2 regions of the Rhizobium sp. Leaf341 genome follow, and region 2 is predicted to be linked to the other one. Evidence: riboswitches for the same ligand, from Rfam matches in the RefSeq annotation. Region 2 holds a riboswitch; the other holds the start of a gene.
What was found. Region 2 has a riboswitch for S-adenosylmethionine ahead of metA (homoserine O-acetyltransferase MetA). Riboswitches for the same ligand answer to the same signal wherever they lie in the genome.
Positions count from the first base shown of each region.

Region 1 (10,052 bases), on a different contig from region 2:
GTTATGGTACGAAGGCGCGCGCCGTGGCTCGTCACCTCGCCACCACGGGCGTTGTTCCCCTTCCCGACGCGCCGGACCATTTCGAGGGCGAAATCGACTATGTCGTTCGCTACGAGCAGGTCGGGCGGCTTGCAGATATCGTGCTCCGTCGCACGGCCCTTGCCGTAACGGGAACGCTGACGCTGCGTCTTCTCACTCGGATCGCAGACATTGCCGGACAGGCGCTCGGCTGGTCCGAGGAGAGGATCGAGCAGGAGATCGCGCGCGTACGCGACGAACTTTCGCGCCTGCACGGTGTCACCCTGGCTTAAGGCATGTCGCCCGAACGTGTGCAGCGGCTTCGGGAAACGCCATGCATCGAACCAAGACCGTTAAGCGCGTTGCGTGAATCCTTTTTCATGCAACGCGCTTTAGCGGCGGGATCAGTCTCGGACGTCGATCGCCGAACATGCGACAATAAAAAAGGCCGGGGCGAAATCGCACCGACCTTCCTCATTCGCTTTTATCAAGTTGCCAGTACATCCGTGGTCAAATCGACGAAAGCTTTTATCGACCCCGAGAACTTCTCTTTTTCAGAAAAGCTCGACCGTTTGCCGATGAGAGGAATATAGGAGCCGAATGTGACAGCTTCAAGTCGATGCGAGGCTGTTTTTTCTTCGACGCTTCATTCCGCTCCAACATCGCTTCCCCGAACGCCTCAGATATGGTGTCGGCGGTTATAGATGCCCGTCACCCGGACGGCGACCTGCTGGTGCTTGGGATGCAGAGCGATGTATTCATACTGCAGGCCGGTGCTTTCCACGAATTCGCGAAAAGCCTTGAACTCGTGCATCTCCCAGCCCGGATAGTTGAAGTACTCATCGAAAAGGATGATGGTTCCGGGAACGAGGCGTTCGCGCAATTGTGTCAGGACCGTCTGGGTCGAACTGTAGAGATCGCAGTCGACGTGCAGGAACGACACCGGACCGGGATGTGAATCCAGAAAGCCGGGCAGCGTCCGATCGAACCAGCCGACGACCAGTTCGACATTGTCCGCCACCGCCGGAAGATCGTCCCGGGCAAACGCGCTTTTGTCGTATCCGTCGCGCCAGCTTTCCGGCAATCCCTCGAAGCTGTCGAATCCGTAGATCGTGTCGGACGGGCGGGCTGCGGCGGTCCGGTTGATCGAGCGTCCGGAGAAGACGCCGAACTCGAGCGAGAGACCTTGGACGGTCGCACAGGAGACCGCATAGTCGAGAACGTCGCCGGAGGTCTCGAAACGCTTGGCGCCCAGCATGTGCGAATAGAGATATTGCGAGGAGGAAACAGCGGCAGATAGTTTTGCAACCTTGTCCAGATCAAAGGCATCGCCCCGCGGATTTGCAAGAGCATGATCGTAGACCAGAAGAAGGAACTGCATAAATTCCGGATTTTCCAATGTCGCCTTGTCCATCGAGTTCCTGGCCTTTCGTGGCACGTGTGTAGAACGCTCTCCGTGGTCAGATAAACGGAGGAGCTTGCCCAAGGCGTTCGCCATTTATAGTCGGCAGATACGCGCCGATCATCGGCTCTGAGAATTCGACAGCGTTTTTACGCGACATCCGCTGTATTGCGGCACGCATGCGCGTCACAACAGCGGCTCAGACCTTGGATCGGTGCAAGCCTGTTGTGTCGAAATGATCGTCAGGCTCGGCAAAGGGGGAAGCATTGGACGCGTTGCTGCCGACCTCGGTCAGACGGAGGACAGCCAGAAAAGCAACGCGGATGTCGTGGGTTGGCTGGAGCGGGTGAAGGGAATCGAACCCTCGTATTCAGCTTGGGAAGCTGCTGCTCTACCATTGAGCTACACCCGCCAATGCGCCAGACATCCAACAGATGAAGCCGCGTGTCAATCCTTGGCCGCGGTTTCCGAAGACGGAAAGGCGCGTCTCAACCGCGAAAATGCTTGGAGAGCTTCAGACCCTGCGCCTGATAGTTCGATCCGACGCCGAGGCCGTAGAGCCCTCTCGGTCGCTCCATCATGTGCTCGTAGACAAGGCGGCCGACGATCTGGCCGTGCTCGAGGATGAAGGGAACCTCATGGCTGCGCACTTCCAGCACGGCCCGGCTGCCGGTGCCGCCGGACGGGGCATGGCCGAAGCCGGGGTCAAAGAAGCCGGCATAGTGCACGCGGAATTCGCCGACCAGGGGATCGAACGGGGTCATCTCGGCGGCAAACAGAGGCGGCACGTGGACGGCCTCGCGGGAGACGAGGATATAGAACTCGTCGGGATCGAGAATGAGCTCGTCGGCACCGCGGCTGTAGAGCGGCTCCCAGAAATCATAAATCCCATGCGCACCTTTGCGGTCAACATCCACCACGGCCGTGTGGTGCTTGCCGCGGTAGCCGATCAGACCGTCGGGGCCCGTGCCCTTGAGGTCAATCGACAGTGCAATGCCGGCCCCCGATACGTTCGGCGTATCGCTGGCGACCAGCGTTTCCGTTCGGTGAAGATCAAGCACTTCGCTTTCGGTCAGGAGCGCGTGTCCGACCCGGAAGCGGATCTGCGAAAGACGCGAGCCCCGGCGAACGATGACGGGAAACGTGCGTGGGCTGATTTCGAGGTAAAGCGGGCCGCGATACCCGGCCGGGATCTTGTCGAACTCCTGCGCCCGGTCGGTGATGACGCGGGTGAAGATGTCGAGCCGTCCGGTTGAACTCTTCGGATTGGCCGAGGCCGACATGGCGGCCGGCAGGTCGAGGCTTTCCATCAGCGGCACGATGTAGACGCAGCCGGTCTCGAGCACGGCACCCTCGGTCAGGTCGATGACGTGCAGCTTGAGCCGATCGAGTTTGTCGGCGACGAGATGCCCGGGACCGGGCATGAAGCTCGCACGCACCCGGAAGGCACGACCGCCCAGACGCAGGTCGAGACTCGCCGGCTGGATCTGGTCGTCGTCCAGCGCCCCTTCGCTGAGAAGGCGGCCTTGATCGAACAGCGAAGCGATTGCGCTATCCGCCAGAATGCCTGTGTCGCGCGCCATGCCTTCATCCTTTTTCCGGGGCCGACAAAACCAAAAACGGCTGATTGACGCAAGCGGGGCGAAGACGTATGGGAACTTATCCCGTGGTGATTTGGCCGGTCGGCTTGCAGCCACGTTAAACAAATGGCTAAAAAGACCGGGCTCGAACCGGTCTGCTTTACGCGACCGGTTTTTTTGTTTCTGGAAGGAGACAAGCGATGAGCACGGCAAACAAGACCTGGCGCCCCGCGACCCAGCTCGTTCACGGCGGCACGACCCGCTCCAATCACGGTGAGACGTCCGAGGCGATCTTCTTGACACAGGGCTTCGTCTACGAGACATCGGAAGCTGCGGAAGCACGCTTCAAGGGTGAAACGGACGGCTTTATCTACGCGCGCTATGGCAGCCCCACCAACGACATGTTCGAAAAGCGCATGTGCCTCCTGGAAGGCGCCGAGGATGCGCGCGCAACGGCCTCGGGCATGGCCGCCGTGGCTGCCGCCATCCTCTGCCAGTTGAAGGCCGGAGATCATATCGTCGCCGCACGCGCGCTCTTCGGTTCGTGCCGCTGGGTCGTGGAAACCTTGGCCCCCTCCTATGGCATCGAATGCACGCTGGTCGACGGCCGCTTCATCGAGAACTGGGAAAAGGCCATCCGCCCGAATACCAAGGTCTTCTTCCTGGAAAGCCCGACCAATCCGACACTCGAGGTGGTCGACATTGCCGCCGTGGCGAAGCTAGCCGATGCGGCGGGTGCCAAGCTGGTGGTGGACAACGTCTTTGCGACGCCGCTCCTGCAGAAGCCGCTCGAGCTCGGCGCCCATGTCGTCGTTTATTCCGCCACCAAGCATATCGACGGCCAGGGGCGTTGCCTTGGCGGCGTCATCCTCTCGTCGAAAGACTGGATCGACGAGCATCTGCACGATTATTTCCGCCACACCGGCCCTGCCTTGTCGCCGTTCAACGCCTGGACGCTGTTGAAGGGCATCGAGACCCTGCCGTTGCGGGTGCGCCAGCAGAGCGACAACGCAGCGAAGGTTGCCGACTTCCTCGCCGAACAGAGCCAGATTGCCCGCGTCATCTACCCCGGCCGCAAGGACCATCCGCAGGCCGATATCATCGCAAAGCAGATGAAGGGCGGATCGACGCTCGTCTGTTTCGAGATGAAGGGTGGCAAGAAGGCGGCGTTCGCGCTGCAGAACGCGCTGGAAATCGTCAAGATCTCCAACAATCTCGGCGACAGCAAGAGCCTGATCACGCATCCGGCGACGACGACGCACAAGAACCTCAACGAGGAGGCCCGTGCGGAACTCGGCATTTCCGACGGGACCGTGCGCCTGTCGGCCGGCATCGAGGACAGTGCGGATCTCATCGAGGATTTCGCCCGGGCGCTGAAGACCGTCGCCGCCTGAGGCGCGTCCTGATCCTGCTACCCGGCCCTGCTCCATCCTCGGAGCGTCACGTCGCGCTAACCCCGCGCGGCGTGACAGCGTGACGGCGTGCCGTGCCGCAACACACTTCCTGCGGGCGTTATTCTTCGGGAAACCATCTTCCCCTAGAATATGCACACTGACTGGAAGGGTTGCATCATGTATCGCGCGCTGACACGGGACATCGAGGTCACCGTAGAGCCTTATTATCTGGAAGATCAGTCCGATCCCGAAGATGGGCGCTATGTGTGGGGCTACCGCATTCTGATTTCGAACCGTTCCACGAAAACCGTGCGTCTGATGACGCGGTATTGGCATATCACGGACGAAAGCGGTCAGGTCGACGAGGTCAACGGCCCCGGAGTGATCGGCGAGCAACCCATCCTCAATCCGGGCGATACGTTCGAGTACTCCTCCGGTTGCCCGCTCGACACGCCTTCCGGTGTAATGTTCGGACACTACTCGATGGAGACACCTGACGGCGAAACCTTCACGGTCGACATTCCCGCCTTTTCGCTGGACCTGCCGGGCCTCAGCCGCACATTGAACTGACCACAGCCGATGTGCCCCCGGCCGCAATTGCCGGGAGCCCCTTCAGTTTCCAAACGATGTGCGCGCGCTTACTGCGGGCGGACCTCGGTGGCTTCGAACGTGTAGGTGGTCGAGCAGAACTCGCAGGTCACCGAGATGACCCCATCCTCCACCGTGCTGTCGATCTCCTCCTGGCTGAAGCTGGCAAGGACGTCCCGCAGCTTTTCACGCGAGCAGGCGCATTGGTCATAGACCGCCTGCGGGGGATAGACCCGCACGCCGCGCTCGTGGAACAGGCGATAGAGCAGCCGTTCCGTGCCGACGGTCGGATCGGTCAATTCGTCGGCGTCGATCGTCTCAACCATGACACGCGCCTCGTCCCAGAGGTCGTCGACACCACCCTCGAACGTCTCGGCTCCGTCCCCGCCATGCAGGTCCGGCTGGCGCATCCGGTCGGGCGCCTCCGGCAGAAACTGCGCGACCATGCCTCCGGCCCGCCAGCGGTGGCGCGGCTTGCCGTTCTCGTCGCGATCCAACAGCTCGGCAACGCCAAGGCGCACCTTGGTCGGGATCTGCTCCGACTGGCGGAAATAAACGCCGGCGATCTCCTCCAGCGAAGCGCCGTCCAGCGGAACGATGCCCTGGTAGCGCTGGGTGTATTCGCCCTGATCGATGGTGAAGGCAAGGATGCCCTGGCCGAGCAGATCCTGTGGATCGGTTTCGCCCTTGTCAATCGCGCTGGCCAGCGCCTCTTCGTCGTAGCGGGCATAAGCGCGCACGCGATCCGGCGTCGAGAAGTCGGCGACCACGAGATCGACCGGGCCATCGCTTTTCGTCTGGATGATGAGCTTGCCATCGAACTTCAGCGAAGTGCCGAGGAGGACGGTGAGCACCACCGTTTCCGCCACGAGGCGTGCGACCGGCAACGGATAATTGTGCCGTTCGAGGATCGCATCCAGCATGGGGCCAAGCTGAACGGCGCGACCGCGCACGTCGAGGCCCTCCACCTGAAAAGGCACGACGCGGTCATCGCCCGCGTAACCGAATTCGCCGAGATCTGGTCCTTTGTCCACCATGTCCATGCTCCTGATGCATGACCCGCCGCGGCGAGCCCGAACGCAGATGACGGCGCCCCGGACAGGTCCGGGTTTTGCACGCCACAACGCCATTCTATTGGATCGATATGAAATGCCAGCAAAAATCGTGACATTCCGCTTTGCACCTAGATCGGTGGCCGAATGCCGTTTTTCAAGGTTTTGACGATGCGCGTCGCAGGCAGGCTCTCAGAGCGCGCCCAGGCACCAGGCAAGGATCGACTTCTGGGCATGAAGGCGGTTTTCCGCCTCGTCGAACACCACGGACTGACGTCCGTCAATGACCTCGTCGGTCACTTCCTCGCCCCGATGCGCCGGCAGGCAGTGCATGAAGAGCGCGTTCTCGTCCGCCTTCGACATCAGCGCAGCATTGACCTGATAGGGCTGGAAGACGTTGTGTCCCCGGGCGCGATGCTCCTGGTTCATCGACACCCAGGTGTCCGTGACGACGCAATCGGCACCGGAGACCGTCTTTTCCGCGTCATGCGACAGGATCACGTTGCCGCCATTGTTGCGCGCCCAGTTGAGAATTTTGTCGTCGGGTTCGGAGCCGAGCGGCACCGCCATCTTCATCGTGTAGCCGAAACGCGCCGATCCCTCGATGAAGGAATGCAGCACGTTGTTGCCGTCGCCCGTCCAGGCAATGGTCTTGCCCTTTACCGGGCCGCTATGCTCTTCGAAAGTCATGATGTCGGCCATGATCTGGCAGGGATGCGTCGTGTCTGTCAGGGCATTGATGACCGGCACGGTCGCATGTTCGGCAAGCTCGAGCAGGCGGCTGTGGTCTGTCGTGCGGATCATGATGGCATCGACGTACCGAGAGAGAACCTTGGCCGTATCGCCGATCGTCTCGGCGCGACCGAGCTGCATTTCCGTGCCCGAAAGGAACAGCGTCTCGCCGCCGAGCTGGCGCATGCCGACGTCGAACGACACACGGGTTCGGGTGGAAGGCTTTTCGAAGATCATGGCGAGCATCTTGCCGGCCAGCGGCTTTTCCGCAGTCCCGGCCTTGGTCGCTGCCTTTCGCACCCGGGCATCATCGATGATGGAGCGCAGGTTCTCTGCCGACATGGCGGAGAGATCGAGGAAGTGGCGAGGTTCGGCCATGAAAATGCGGTGTCCTGTCCTTGTGCCCGGGGGCGGCTCCAAGGCGTTCTTGGAGCCTATGCCTTCTGCGCGGGCCGGCTGTCGGTAATCCTGATGTCGAAGGCGTCCAGATCACGCACGCGCGCGCTGTTTGACCGCCGTCAACGTTTCGCTGGCGCGTTCGATGCGGGCGAGACCCTCGCGGGCTTCGTCCGCGCTGGTGATCAGCGGCGGCAGCAGGCGGATGACGTTTTCCCCTGCGGGAACGGCCAGCATCTTCTCCGCCCGGATCGCCTTCAGCAGGTCGGCGGAGGGAACCGCCGCCTTGATGCCGAGCATGAGGCCTTCGCCGCGGATTTCCTCGATTACATCGGGGAAACGATCGGCAAGCGAGGCCAGCCCCTGACGGAAGACGAGTGCGACATCCCGCACATGCTCGAGAAACCCATCGCCGAGAACGACGTCCAGCACGGCATTGCCGATCGCCATGGCCAGCGGATTGCCGCCGTAGGTCGAACCATGCGTGCCCGCGACCATCCCCGAGGCGGCCTCTTCCGTGGCAAGGCAGGCGCCAAGCGGGAAGCCGCCGCCGATGCCCTTTGCGGCCGCGAGGATATCCGGAGATATGCCGGACCATTCATAGGCAAAGAGCTTGCCGGTTCGTCCGACGCCACACTGGACCTCATCGAAGATCAGCATCAGGCCGTGCTCGTCGCACAATGCGCGCAGCGCCTGCAGGAAGGCCTTGGGTGCCGGGCGTATCCCGCCCTCGCCCTGGATCGGCTCGATCAGGATCGCCGCGGTTTCCTCGGTGATCGCATCCTTGACGGCATCCAGGTCGGCAAAGGGGACCTGGACGAAGCCCGGTGCCTTGGGGCCGAAGCCTTCGAGATATTTCGCCTGGCCGCCGGCCGCGATCGTCGCGAGCGTGCGCCCGTGAAAGGCGCCCTCGAAGGTAATGACGTGGAAACGCTCCGGCCGGCCCTTGGAAAACTGGTAGCGGCGCGCCGTCTTGATGGCGCATTCCAGCGCTTCCGCACCGGAATTGGTGAAGAAGACCTTGTCCGCGAACGTGTTGTCGGTCAGACGCTTGGCGAGCTTTTCCTGCCCGGGAATCTCGTACAGATTGGAGAGATGCCAAACCTTTTCGGCCTGGTCCTTCAGCGCTGCGACGAGATGCGGATGCGCGTGGCCAAGGGAATTGACGGCGACACCTGCGGCGAAGTCGAGATAGCGCGACCCATCTTCCGCCACCAGCCAGACGCCCTCGCCGCGCTCGAAGCGCAGCGGCGCACGCATATAGGTCTCGTAAAGCGGGGTTGCCTCGGCCATCGTGCCTGTCTCCTCGTCCTGTCCGCACACTCTGCGGGGAAGGTTCGATCCGTTTTGCAGCGGCCGACAGCGCCGGCCCGAAATGAAAAATACCGCCCTGACGGCGGCGAGCGCACTATCGGTATTTCGGGTGCCGCTGTCAACAAAACTCCCGGAAAGACAGGCCTCGGATGCATTTTTCGAGCACGATGCTTTCCGGCAAAAAGGTCTTGCAAATATATCACGCGGCGACAGCAAGTTGGGGAAAACCCAAAAATCGATTCGGCGCGATTCCCGGGACTCTTGTCACGGAGTCACCCCGTCTCTACGTTACCAAGGAATTGCTAGACGCATGCGGCGGACCTAGTCACCAGAAGAGTCAAGGCGTTGCAGCTTCGGAGCCATCCGGAGCGCGGTGAGGGATTCGTCCTTTGGTACGGCCTGGAACGGAGACGACAATGAACTGGACTGACGAGCGGGTAGAGAGACTGAAGAAGCTCTGGGCCGAAGGGCTGAGCGCGAGCCAGATCGCGGCGCAGCTTGGTGGCGTCAGCCGCAACGCCGTCATCGGCAAGGTTCATCGCCTGTCGCTTCCGGGCCGCGCAAAGGCAGGCGGCGCCTCGCCGAGCGCAACCCGTCCCAAGCGCCCCGTCGTCGTTGCCCGTCCGGCAGCACCGGAAGCCGTGGTGGCGAGCACAGCCCCCCGCTCCGCCCCCCAGCGTTCGATGGCCCGCCCGGTCAGCGTGAACGTCATCGAAGATTCCGAAAGCGCATTCGCGCCGGAAACCGCACTGGCGGTAACGAACAGCGCAGGCAGCGCGACGGGCAGCAATGTCGTGGTGCCCATGTCCCGCAAGCTGGTGCTGACGCAGCTGACCGATCGCACCTGCAAGTGGCCGATCGGCGACCCGATGAAGGACGAATTCCACTTCTGCGGAAACGACTCCCCAGATAGCTCGCCCTACTGCACGTTCCACGCCAAGCTGGCCTATCAGCCCTCGGCCGAGCGCCGTCGCGCCCGATAAGAGAACGCCCTGCAGTCGGAACGCAAGAACGCCTTCTTCGCTCTGCGAGGAAGGCGTTTTCGCTTCAGGCCTCGGCCGGAGCACGCGCAGCGGGTAAGCAGCTTTGCTTCGCGACAGGCTCAGCTTTCCAGCGAGTAGCCCGCTCCGCGTACGGTGCGGATCACGTCCTGCATGTTGGAGAAGTTAAGCGCCTTGCGCAGGCGACCGACATGGACATCGACGGTGCGCTCGTCGACGTAGATATCGTGCCCCCAAACGCCATCGAGAAGCTGCGAGCGCGAGAAGACGCGGCCGGGCGACGACATGAAGAACTCGAGCAGACGAAATTCGGTCGGGCCGAGACGGACTTCCCGGGTCTTGCGGTGGACGCGGTGCGTCTCGCGGTCGAGCTCGATGTCGCCGCATTTCAAGAGCGACGACAGCACTTCCGGACGCGCGCGGCGGAGCATGGCTTTCACGCGGGCGATCAGTTCCGGCGTCGAGAACGGCTTGACGACATAATCATCGGCGCCGGTGGCAAGACCACGGACCCGCTCGCTTTCCTCGCCCCGTGCCGTCAGCATGATGATGGGAAGACGCTCCGTCTCGCTGCG
Region 1 covers NZ_LMPE01000003.1:699,420-709,471, forward strand. The annotation lists gene ASG03_RS04875 (FAD-dependent oxidoreductase) at 1-311, shown strand, start outside; gene ASG03_RS21360 (hypothetical protein) at 315-611, shown strand; gene ASG03_RS04880 (class I SAM-dependent methyltransferase) at 698-1,432, opposite strand; tRNA gene ASG03_RS04885 (tRNA-Gly) at 1,759-1,832, opposite strand; gene ASG03_RS04890 (2'-deoxycytidine 5'-triphosphate deaminase) at 1,909-3,003, opposite strand; SAM riboswitch at 3,077-3,155, shown strand; gene ASG03_RS04895 (O-succinylhomoserine sulfhydrylase) at 3,201-4,394, shown strand; gene apaG (Co2+/Mg2+ efflux protein ApaG) at 4,572-4,964, shown strand; gene ASG03_RS04905 (Hsp33 family molecular chaperone) at 5,033-6,019, opposite strand; gene argF (ornithine carbamoyltransferase) at 6,227-7,144, opposite strand; gene ASG03_RS04915 (aspartate aminotransferase family protein) at 7,256-8,455, opposite strand; gene ASG03_RS04920 (GcrA family cell cycle regulator) at 8,893-9,459, shown strand; gene phoB (phosphate regulon transcriptional regulator PhoB) at 9,579-10,052, opposite strand, start outside.
Region 1: it holds a riboswitch for S-adenosylmethionine, as region 2 does, so the genes downstream of both, ASG03_RS04895 (O-succinylhomoserine sulfhydrylase) here and metA (homoserine O-acetyltransferase MetA) in region 2, are expected to answer to the same signal.

Region 2 (10,052 bases):
GTGCAGCGCTGCAGGTCGAGCCAGGCGATCGCATCTGCCTTGTCGGCCGCAACGGCTCGGGCAAGTCGACGTTGCTCAAGATCGCCGCAGGCCTGATCGAGCCACAGTCGGGCGAGGTGTTTCGCCATCCGTCGTCCACGGTGCGCTATCTGGAACAGGCGCCGGACTTCGGCGCCTATACCACGGTCCAGGCCTATGCCGAGGCAGGGCTAGGGCCGGGCGACGATCCCTATCGTGTGACCTATCTGCTCTCGCATCTGGGGTTGAGCGGCCAGGAGAATCCGAACGATCTCTCCGGGGGCGAGGCGCGACGTGCGGCGCTGGCCCGGGTGCTTGCGCCCGAACCCGATATCCTGATGCTCGACGAGCCGACCAACCATCTCGACCTGCCGACTATCGAATGGCTGGAAGGCGAGCTGCAGAAGACCCGGAGTGCCCTCATCCTCATCTCCCACGACCGTCGCTTCCTGGAGAAGGTTTCGACCGCCACCGTCTGGCTCGATCGCGGCACGTCGCGCCGGCTTGACCGGGGGTTTGGTCAGTTCGAGGCCTGGCGGGACCAGGTACTGGAACAGGAGGAACTGGAGCAGCACAAGCTCGGCAAGCAGATCGAACGGGAAGAGCACTGGCTGCGCTATGGCGTGACCGCCCGGCGCAAGCGCAACATGCGCCGCCTCGGCGCTCTGCAGGATCTGCGCTCCAACTATCGCGGCCACAAGGGACCTCAGGGCTCGGTACAGGCGAGCGTTTCCGACGCGCAGGAATCCGGCAAGCTGGTGATCGAGGCCGAGAAGATCGCCAAGGCTTATGGCGCGCGCACCATTGTTGCGCCGTTCTCTATCCGGGTGCATCGCGGCGACTGCATCGGTCTCGTCGGTCCGAACGGTGCCGGCAAGACCACGCTTCTGAAAATGCTCACCGGCCAGTTGAAGCCGGACGAGGGCAAGGTGAAGCTTGGGACCAACCTCGAGATCGCGACGCTTGACCAGAAACGCGAAGACCTCAATCTCGAGGATACGCTGGCGAATTACCTGACCGACGGGCGCGGCGAAACACTGCTGGTCAACGGCGAGCAACGGCATGTGACCGGCTACATGAAGGAGTTCCTGTTTCAGCCCGAGCAGGCGCGCACGCCGATCAAGAATCTGTCCGGCGGCGAGCGGGCGCGGTTGATGCTGGCGCGTATTCTCTCGCGCCCGACGAATCTTCTGATTCTCGACGAGCCGACGAATGATCTCGACATCGAGACGCTGGACCTCCTGCAGGAGATCGTCGCGGGCTTCGCCGGCACGGTGATCCTCGTCAGCCATGATCGCGACTTTCTTGACCGCACGGTCACCTCGACCATTGCGCCGGCCGCCCCGGAAGCACCGGACGGGCGATGGATCGAATATGCGGGCGGCTATTCGGATATGATGGCGCAGCGCAAGGGCCTGGCCGACGAGCGCAAACGCGCGGAAAAGGCCGAAAAGGCCCGCAAGGCGGGTAACACGCAGACGGGTGGCCCGCAGACGGCGGGGCAGGGTTCGGCGGCCGCTAAGCCGGCCAAGGGAAAATTGTCCTTCAAGCAGAAGTTTGCCCTCGAGAACCTGCCGAAGGAGATGGAAAAGGCGCAAGGCGAGATCGCGAAGCGCGAGGCGGAAATGGCCGATCCGAAACTCTTTGCAAAGAACCCCGCGCGCTTTGCCGCCCTGGCTGCAGAACTCGAAAAGCTGCGGGCGTCGATCGAGACGATGGAAAGCGCGTGGCTGGAGCTGGAAATGCTGCGCGAGGCGTTAGAGGGGTAGGTAGACGACAAGCGGGGGCGGTCGTTCGCCGTGACGTCCGTCCCGTGCTGTCGCTTGACGGCGGCGTTGGCTGTCCTTGATTCGCACCCGTATCGGGTCTATGACTTGCGCCGTGGTGATTTGGCCGGCCGGCTTGCAGCCACGTTAAACAAGTCGCTAAAGGGCCGTGGGACGATGTTTCGCCCGCTACCCTCCATTTCGGCCGGTGTCGTTATTCCGAGTGAAGCCGATGCCCATCAAGATACCCGATACGCTGCCCGCTTTCGAAACCCTCGTCTCCGAGGGCGTGCGGGTCATGACCGAAACGGCCGCCATCCGTCAGGATATCCGGCCGCTGCAGATCGGGCTTCTCAACCTCATGCCGAACAAGATCAAGACCGAGGTACAGATGGCGCGTCTTGTCGGTGCGTCGCCGTTGCAGGTCGAGTTCACGCTGATCCGACTTGGCAGCCATAAGGCAAAGAACACCTCCGAAGATCATCTGCTCGCCTTCTACGAGACGTTCGAAGACGTTCGTGAACGGCATTTCGACGGTCTCATCATCACCGGCGCACCGGTCGAGCTTCTGCCGTTCGAAGAGGTCACCTATTGGGAGGAGATGCGCGAGGTCTTTGCCTGGACGCATACGCACGTTCATTCCACGCTCAACATCTGCTGGGGCGCGATGGCGGCGATCTATCATTTCCACGGGGTGCCCAAGCATCCGCTGCGGGAAAAGGCCTTCGGGGTCTATCGCCACCATATTCTTGATCCGTCTTCCGTCTATCTCAACGGCTTCTCCGACGATTTCCAGATCCCGGTATCGCGATGGACCGAAGTTCGGCGGGAAGATATCGAGAAGGTGCCAGGGCTAGAGATTCTCATGGAGTCCGACGAGATGGGCGTCTGCTTCGTGCACGAGAAGGCCGGCAATCGTCTCTACGTCTTCAACCACGTGGAATATGATTCGACCTCCCTGTCGGACGAGTATTTCCGCGATGTTCACGCCGGCGTGCCCATCAAGATGCCGTACAACTATTTTCCGCACAACGACCCGGAGCTTCCGCCGCAGAACCGGTGGCGCAGTCATGCGCATCTGCTTTTCGGAAACTGGATCAACGATATCTATCAGACGACGCCCTACGAACTGAGCGAGATCGGCAAGGGTCGCTGATGCGGTCATGCGTGCCGCGCCAACGCGGCGCGACGAGGTAGATCCGCGGAAGCGCGGGGAGAGAACGAGGTTGGCGGTGCCCATGGCGCTGCGAACGAACACATGCGAGGAGCGCAATTTGACCAGCACTGCAATGGAGATTTTCGGCCATCTGACAACAGGCGAGCCCGTACATCGCGTGACGATCCGTGGTGGCGGGCTGACGGCCCACGTCATCACCTGGGGCGCCGTGATCCAGGATCTGCGGCTTGACGGCCACGCGCCGCCGCTGGTGCTGGGTTTCGAGTCATTCGCAGATTATCCGGCCCATTCGTCCTACTTTGGCGCGACACCGGGTCGTTCGGCAAACCGCATCGGTGACGGCCGCTTCTCGATCGACGGCGAGGCATTTCAGCTCGAGCTGAACGAGAAAGGCGTGACCCATCTTCACGGCGGCAGCGACGGCATCGCCAAGCGCCTCTGGACCATTTTCGACGTCACCGAGGATTCTGTTTCCCTGAAGATCACCGATCCCGCGGGCCGCGCCGGCTATCCGGGAAACTGCGAGATCGCGGCGACCTATCGGCTTTCCGGTCATGGGTGCCTGACCGTCTCCTATACGGCGACGACGGATGCGCCCACGATCGCCAATCTCTGCCAGCACACCTACTTCAACCTCGATGGTCGCCCGGACACGCTCGGCCACGACATCATGATCGCGGCCGATCACTATCTGCCGACCGACGAGCGGCAGATCCCGACCGGTGAGATCGCAACCGTCGAAGGCACTGCGTTCGATCTGCGGGAAATGACATCCATGCGCCGGCAAACGGAAGGCGCGAAGGTGCTCTACGACCATAACTTCTGCCTGTCGGGCGACCGCGGTCCAAAGCGGTCCGCTGTCCTTGCGCGAAGCATCGATTCAGGTGTTTCGCTGGAAGTGCGCACGACGGAGCCCGGCGTCCAGTTCTATTCCGGCTTTAAGCTGCACACGCCGGTTCCCGGTCTTGAAGGCCGGACCTATGGTCCGTTTGCAGGCTTCTGCCTGGAAACCCAGATCTGGCCCGACGCGGTCAATCACGAAGGATTCCCGAACGCGATCCTGCGTCCCGGCGAGACGCTGCGGCAGGAAACGGATTACATCTTCACCAAGAGCTGACCATCAGCGGGCGGGCGTCCGTTGTGGATGCCCGCCTGTCGAACACGTGGACGATCATCTCCTGGGCCTGCCGGCCCGGGCAATCCCATCGTGTGGGGACATCGCCTCCGTCAAGTCAAGCGTATCGCGCACAAACGCAGGCGGCTTCCCCTTGCGGGCAGACCTGCTGATTATCTTCGATGTCTTCGTCGTGAGAAAGAATGGAGCGGGTGAAGCGATTCGAACGCTCGACCCCAACCTTGGCAAGGTTGTGCTCTACCCCTGAGCTACACCCGCTCATCAACCAAGGTCCGGGGGTAGTCGGTGGACCGTGGCGTCGCCGTTTTCGTTGGCGACGGGCGCTATATCGCTCAGCCGATTTGGAAATGCAACAGGGAAATGACGGCGACGGCGGAAAATTCCCGAAATTTCTTCTAAACCATTGTTACGATGGGGGTTTTGAAATGATCCCGGTGCACGGAAGCTATGCCGTGAAACGGTATTCTCCCCAAGATCCCGATGTAGAGGGCGCGGCGCAGGCCGGATCCTCAGGATTGCGCTCGAGAGATGGTCGCTGTCGTCTCTGCGATTGCGCTGCGGTCTGTCGCTTCGTAAGCATGTGAGGCGCAGGCATAGGAGCAGGACATGACGGATATGCAGCCGAAAACGGCAGACGATCTTTTCCGCTTCCTCGATGATCTCGGGATTGCTCACCGCACGAAGCAGCATGCTCCGGTGTTCACGGTCGCTGAATCGGTAGCGCTGCGCGACGAGATTCCCGGTGGACATACGAAGAACCTGTTCGTGAAGGACAAGAAGGACAATTACTTCCTTCTGACCGTCGAGGAGCATGCGACCGTCGATCTGAAGACGGTGCACACGCTGATCGGGGCGGCCAGCAAGGTTTCTTTCGGCAAGCCGGAAAAGCTGATGGAATATCTGGGCGTCATTCCCGGTGCCGTCACCGCGCTTGGCGTGATCAACGATCATGGCAAGGCCGTGACCCTGGTTCTGGATGCGGACCTGATGGCCGAGGAGATCGTCAACTGTCATCCCCTGACGAACGACGCAACCACGTCCCTTTCGTCGAAAGATCTGATCCGCTTTGCGGAGGCGACAGGGCACGTGCCGCTTGTCTTGAAAGTCACGGCCTGACATACGATCTTGAGGGCGATTGCCGGATGACATTCGGCGTTGGCAGGATCGGGGCTGCGCATGGTCCCGCAAGGAGCATTCGATGAGCGGCAACAATCCCTATTCTGGTTCCTACGGCAGTCAGATGAGCGCAACGGCCACCTATGGCGGCGCGCCGACCGGCGCTTCTGCGTCGCCGGTGCCGTCGTCGCCCGCCGCGCCTGCTGCGGGTCACGCGCTGATCTCCGACACGACGACGGCCACTTTCGCCCGCGACGTTCTGGAGGCCTCACGGGATCTCCCGGTCCTCGTGGATTTCTGGGCCCCCTGGTGTGGTCCGTGCAAGCAGCTGACGCCGATCATCGAGAAGGTGGTGACCGAAGCCGGCGGACGGGTGAAGCTCGTCAAGATGAACATCGACGATCACCCCTCGATCGCGGGGCAGCTTGGCATTCAATCCATTCCCGCCGTCGTTGCCTTCATAGGTGGTCGTCCGGCCGACGGCTTTATGGGGGCGGTTCCCGAAAGCCAGATCCGGGCGTTTATCGAGAAGATCGCCGGTCCGATGGTCGACGATCAGGCGGCGGAGATCGAGGCCGCGCTGGCCGAAGCCCGGCAGCTGCTCGAGGCAGGCGACCTCCAGAACGCCGGCGGCATCTTTGCGTCGGTGCTTCAGGTCGATCCGGAACATCTCCCGGCTCGAGCCGGACTTGCCGAGGTGATGATGGCCTCGGACGCCATCGATCAGGCGCGAGAGATCCTGTCCGAGCTTTCGGACGAACAGAAGGCGGATTCCTCGGTTTCCCCCCTGCTGAAGCGGCTCGACCAGATCGACGAAGCCCGTAAGCTCGGCGATCCCAAGGCACTGGAAGCCGCCCTCGTCGCCGATCCCGACGATCATGCCGCTCGTTTGAACCTTGCCAAGATCCGCAACGTCGAGGGCGACCGCCAGGCGGCTGCCGATCACCTGCTGGCGATCATGCGGCGGGATCGCACCTTCGACGATGACGGTGCCCGACGCGCGCTGGTTGCCTTCTTCGAGGTCTGGGGACCTGCGGACCCGGCGACGCTGTCGGCACGCCGCAAGATGTCGGCCATCCTGTTCTCGTGAACTTTTCGGGGCCGGAGCCGTTTCCTCCGGTTCGACATACGGCATTTGAGCAAGCGCGTTTCCCGCTTGAGATTTCCGGCAAGCGCACCATGTGATCCCTTAATGCGAGGCGGACGGGTCGATGATCGACCCGTTGCCCCAGATATGGCGGAGTTTGCCTGAGATGCAGGTCGGAAATGCACGATATCTGAAGCCGAGGGATATTCCGGACGTCATTCCGGTGTTTCCACTGACCGGTGTTCTGTTGCTGCCAGGCTCGCAGTTGCCGCTCAATATCTTCGAGCCGCGCTATCTCGCAATGTTCGATGATGCGCTCTGCGGGAATCGCCTGATCGGCATGGTACAGCCCTCGCTGACGGACCACAGCGAAGACAGCCAGGCACTGTGCCAAGTCGGCTGCGTCGGCCGGATCACGTCCTTTGCCGAAATGGAAGACGGACGCTACATCACCTCGCTGACTGGCATCTGCCGCTTTCGCCTGTTCGACGAGGTGCATCCGGTCAAGGGGTATCGCAATTTCAAGATAGCGCCCTTCGCGGGCGATCTCACGGAGTCCGAAGACGAGGCGCAGGTGGATCGCGAGGCGCTTCTGGCTGCCTTCAAGGCCTATCTCGACACCAACAAGCTGGAAGCCGATTGGGAGAGCGTGGAGCGCGCCGGCAATACCACTTTGGTCAACTCCATGGCGATGATGCTGCCCTACGGGCCGGCTGAAAAGCAGGCGCTTCTCGAAGCGCCGGACCTGAAGACCCGCGCCGATACGCTGATCGCAATCACAGAGATCGTTCTCGCCAAGACATTCGGCGACATTGAAACCATACTGCAATAGGCATCGCGATGGACGAAAAAACCCGTCGGGTCGATCCGAAACTGCTCGAGCTTCTCGTCTGCCCCTTGACGAAGGGTCGGCTCAGCTACAGCGCGGCGGAAAACGAGCTTGTTTCGGAGAAGGCGAAACTCGCCTATCCGATCCGCGACGGTATCCCGATCATGCTTATGTCCGAGGCGCGCAAGATCGAGGACTGATGGCCCCGCTTGGTCGCCGTGTCCCGCAGCGAAAGCGCGGACGGTGTTGCTTCAGCGCCTAGATCGGCTTGCCGGACAGGAGTTTCGGATCGCCGCCAGCGGCGGCCCCGGCCTGGCGGATGAAAAAGGATTTGAGCGGGGTCAGTCGATCCACCAAGCCCAGACCAACATCGCGCAGCATCCGCACCGGCATGATGTCGTTGGAGAAAAGTCGGTTCAGCACATCCGTCGTTACGCCCATGCGAACGGTATCGAAGCGCCGCCACGTCTGGTAGCGCTCGAGAACGCCCAGAGACCCGATGTCGAGACCGAGGCGATCGGCATCGACGATGGTTTCCGCTAGCGCTGCCACATCCTTGAAGCCGAGATTGAGGCCCTGCCCTGAGATGGGGTGAATGCCGTGTGCCGAATCGCCGGCCAGGGCGAAGCGGTTGGCCACGAAGGCGCGGGCCAGTGTGAGGCCGAGAGGAAAGGCGCGGCGACCGCCGACAACCTTCAGGGCGCCGAGCTTGTACCCGAACCGGCGTTCGAGTTCCGCCTCGAACACGAGGTCGTCACTCTCGATCAGGCGGTTGGCGTCTTCCGTCCTTTCGGTCCAGACGAGCGACGAACGGTTGCCGCGCAGCGGCAACGTGGCGAAGGGGCCTGCCGGCAAGAAGTGCTCTTCCGCCGTTCCATCGTGGGGGCGCTCGTGCTCGACCGTGGTGACAATGCCGGATTGGCCATAGTCGAAGTTCACCGTCTTGATGCCCGCTGCATCGCGAAGCCTGGAGCGCACACCATCGCAGGCAACAAGCAGGCGCGCCTCGATCTCGCCGCCGTCGATCAGGTTGAGCCGGACGGCGTGATCGTCTGCGGTAAAGCCGCTGGCGGTCGTCGATGGCCTGATCTCGATGCCGAGGCTTGCCGCCCTGTCCCGCAGAGCGCCGACCAGTGCAACGTTCGGAACCATGTGCGCGAACGGACGGTCCGCCTCCGCGTCGCCCTCGAACGTGAGGAAGACGGGACGGACAGGGTCCGACGTCTTGGAGTCCGTGATGGCCATGCGGCGGATCGGCTCGGCGTTCGGCGCGATCGTCTGCCAGACCCCGATGACGTCGAGCATGGACGATGCAGCGGCAGCGATGGCGGAAGCACGCTCGTCTCCGCGCCAGGCTCCGTCCGGCGCGCCGTCGATCAGGGTCACCGAGAGATGCGGCGCCGCCGTCTTGACCGCGACCGCCAGCGAGAGTCCGACATATCCGCCGCCTGCCACCAATAGATCGATCATCCGTCCCGTCCTTCGTTCTTGTCCTTTTGCGCTATATAGAACATCGACGTCATGCTTCCTACCGCCGGAGACCGCGCAATGTCCAATGATCCCCTCCACGACGCCGCCGGGGCCGGAACTGCCACCGCCATGGACGGTCTCCTGCAGACGCTGGACCTGGAAACGCTGGAAGAAAACCTGTTCCGCGGCGTGTCGCCGCAGGTCGGCTGGCAGCGCGTGTTTGGCGGGCAGGTGATCGGGCAGGCGCTGGTCGCGGCCCAGCGGACGGTCATGGCGGATCGCTTCGTGCATTCGCTCCATGCCTATTTCATGCGACCGGGCGATCCGGCCGTGCCCATCATCTACGAGGTTGATCGTATTCGTGACGGAAGCAGCTTCACGACGCGCCGCGTGGTGGCAATCCAGCATGGAGCGGCCATCTTCTCCCTCTCGGCCTCGTTTCAGGTCGAGGAAGAAGGACTGGAGCACCACATTGCCCCGCCTCTGGTGCCCCAGCCCGAAGAGCTGATGGGTGAAGCCGAGATGAAGGCGATGTTTCTCGCCAATGCGCCTGGGGCGATCCGCCGCTACTGGGAGCAGCCGCGCCCGATCGAAATCCGGCCCGTGTCGTTGAAGCACTATGTTTCGCGCGAGCCGCAGGAGCCGGTGCAGCATGTCTGGGTCAAGGCGACGGGCGCAGTGCCTGATGAACGTCCGTTGCAGGCGGCGGTCCTTGCCTACATCTCCGACATGACGCTGCTCGACACGTCGCTGCGTGCCCATGGAACGTCGATCTTCGATCGTCACTTGCAGGTGGCGAGCCTCGACCACGCCATGTGGTTTCACCGTCCCAGCAAGCTCGATGACTGGCTGCTCTACACGCAGGACAGCCCCAGCACGGGAGGTGCCCGCGGCATGAACCGGGGCAGCCTGTTTGACCGTTCGGGAAACCTGATCGCATCCGTCGCCCAAGAGGGTCTGATTCGGAAAAAGGCAGATGCGTAATCTCTGAGCAAATTTTTCCAAATGCATATTTTATAGCCAAAAATTCTGGCCAATATTTAGCGTTTCTCTCCGCCACCTCTCGGTGAATGCGGCGATTCCCTGTCGTTTCCTTTATTTTTGGATGTCGTGCCGAACTGGCACGCGCCTTGAATAGCACGTCGTGGTCGTTGGGGAACAAAGGCTCATCGGCATGCACAGACGGCATGTGAGCCGCAGATGAACAAGGATGGGAAACCAGATGAAAATTGTGATGGCCATAATCAAGCCGTTCAAGCTCGATGAGGTTCGTGAAGCGCTCACCACCGTCGGAATCCAGGGCCTGACCGTAACCGAAGTCAAAGGTTACGGGCGCCAGAAGGGGCATACCGAAATCTACCGCGGTACCGAATATGCCGTCAGCTTCCTGCCGAAACTGAAGATCGAGATCGCGGTCGCGTCCGAGATCGTCGACAAGGCGGTCGAGGCGATCG
Region 2 covers NZ_LMPE01000002.1:79,127-89,178, reverse strand. The annotation lists gene ASG03_RS00415 (ABC-F family ATP-binding cassette domain-containing protein) at 1-1,787, shown strand, start outside; SAM riboswitch at 1,890-1,967, shown strand; gene metA (homoserine O-acetyltransferase MetA) at 2,017-2,940, shown strand; gene ASG03_RS00405 (aldose epimerase family protein) at 3,074-4,078, shown strand; tRNA gene ASG03_RS00400 (tRNA-Gly) at 4,280-4,354, opposite strand; gene ASG03_RS00395 (prolyl-tRNA synthetase associated domain-containing protein) at 4,703-5,212, shown strand; gene trxA (thioredoxin) at 5,295-6,302, shown strand; gene ASG03_RS00385 (LON peptidase substrate-binding domain-containing protein) at 6,466-7,131, shown strand; gene ASG03_RS00380 (Trm112 family protein) at 7,140-7,328, shown strand; gene ASG03_RS00375 (ubiquinone biosynthesis hydroxylase) at 7,387-8,598, opposite strand; gene tesB (acyl-CoA thioesterase II) at 8,677-9,582, shown strand; gene ASG03_RS00365 (P-II family nitrogen regulator) at 9,809-10,052, shown strand, end outside.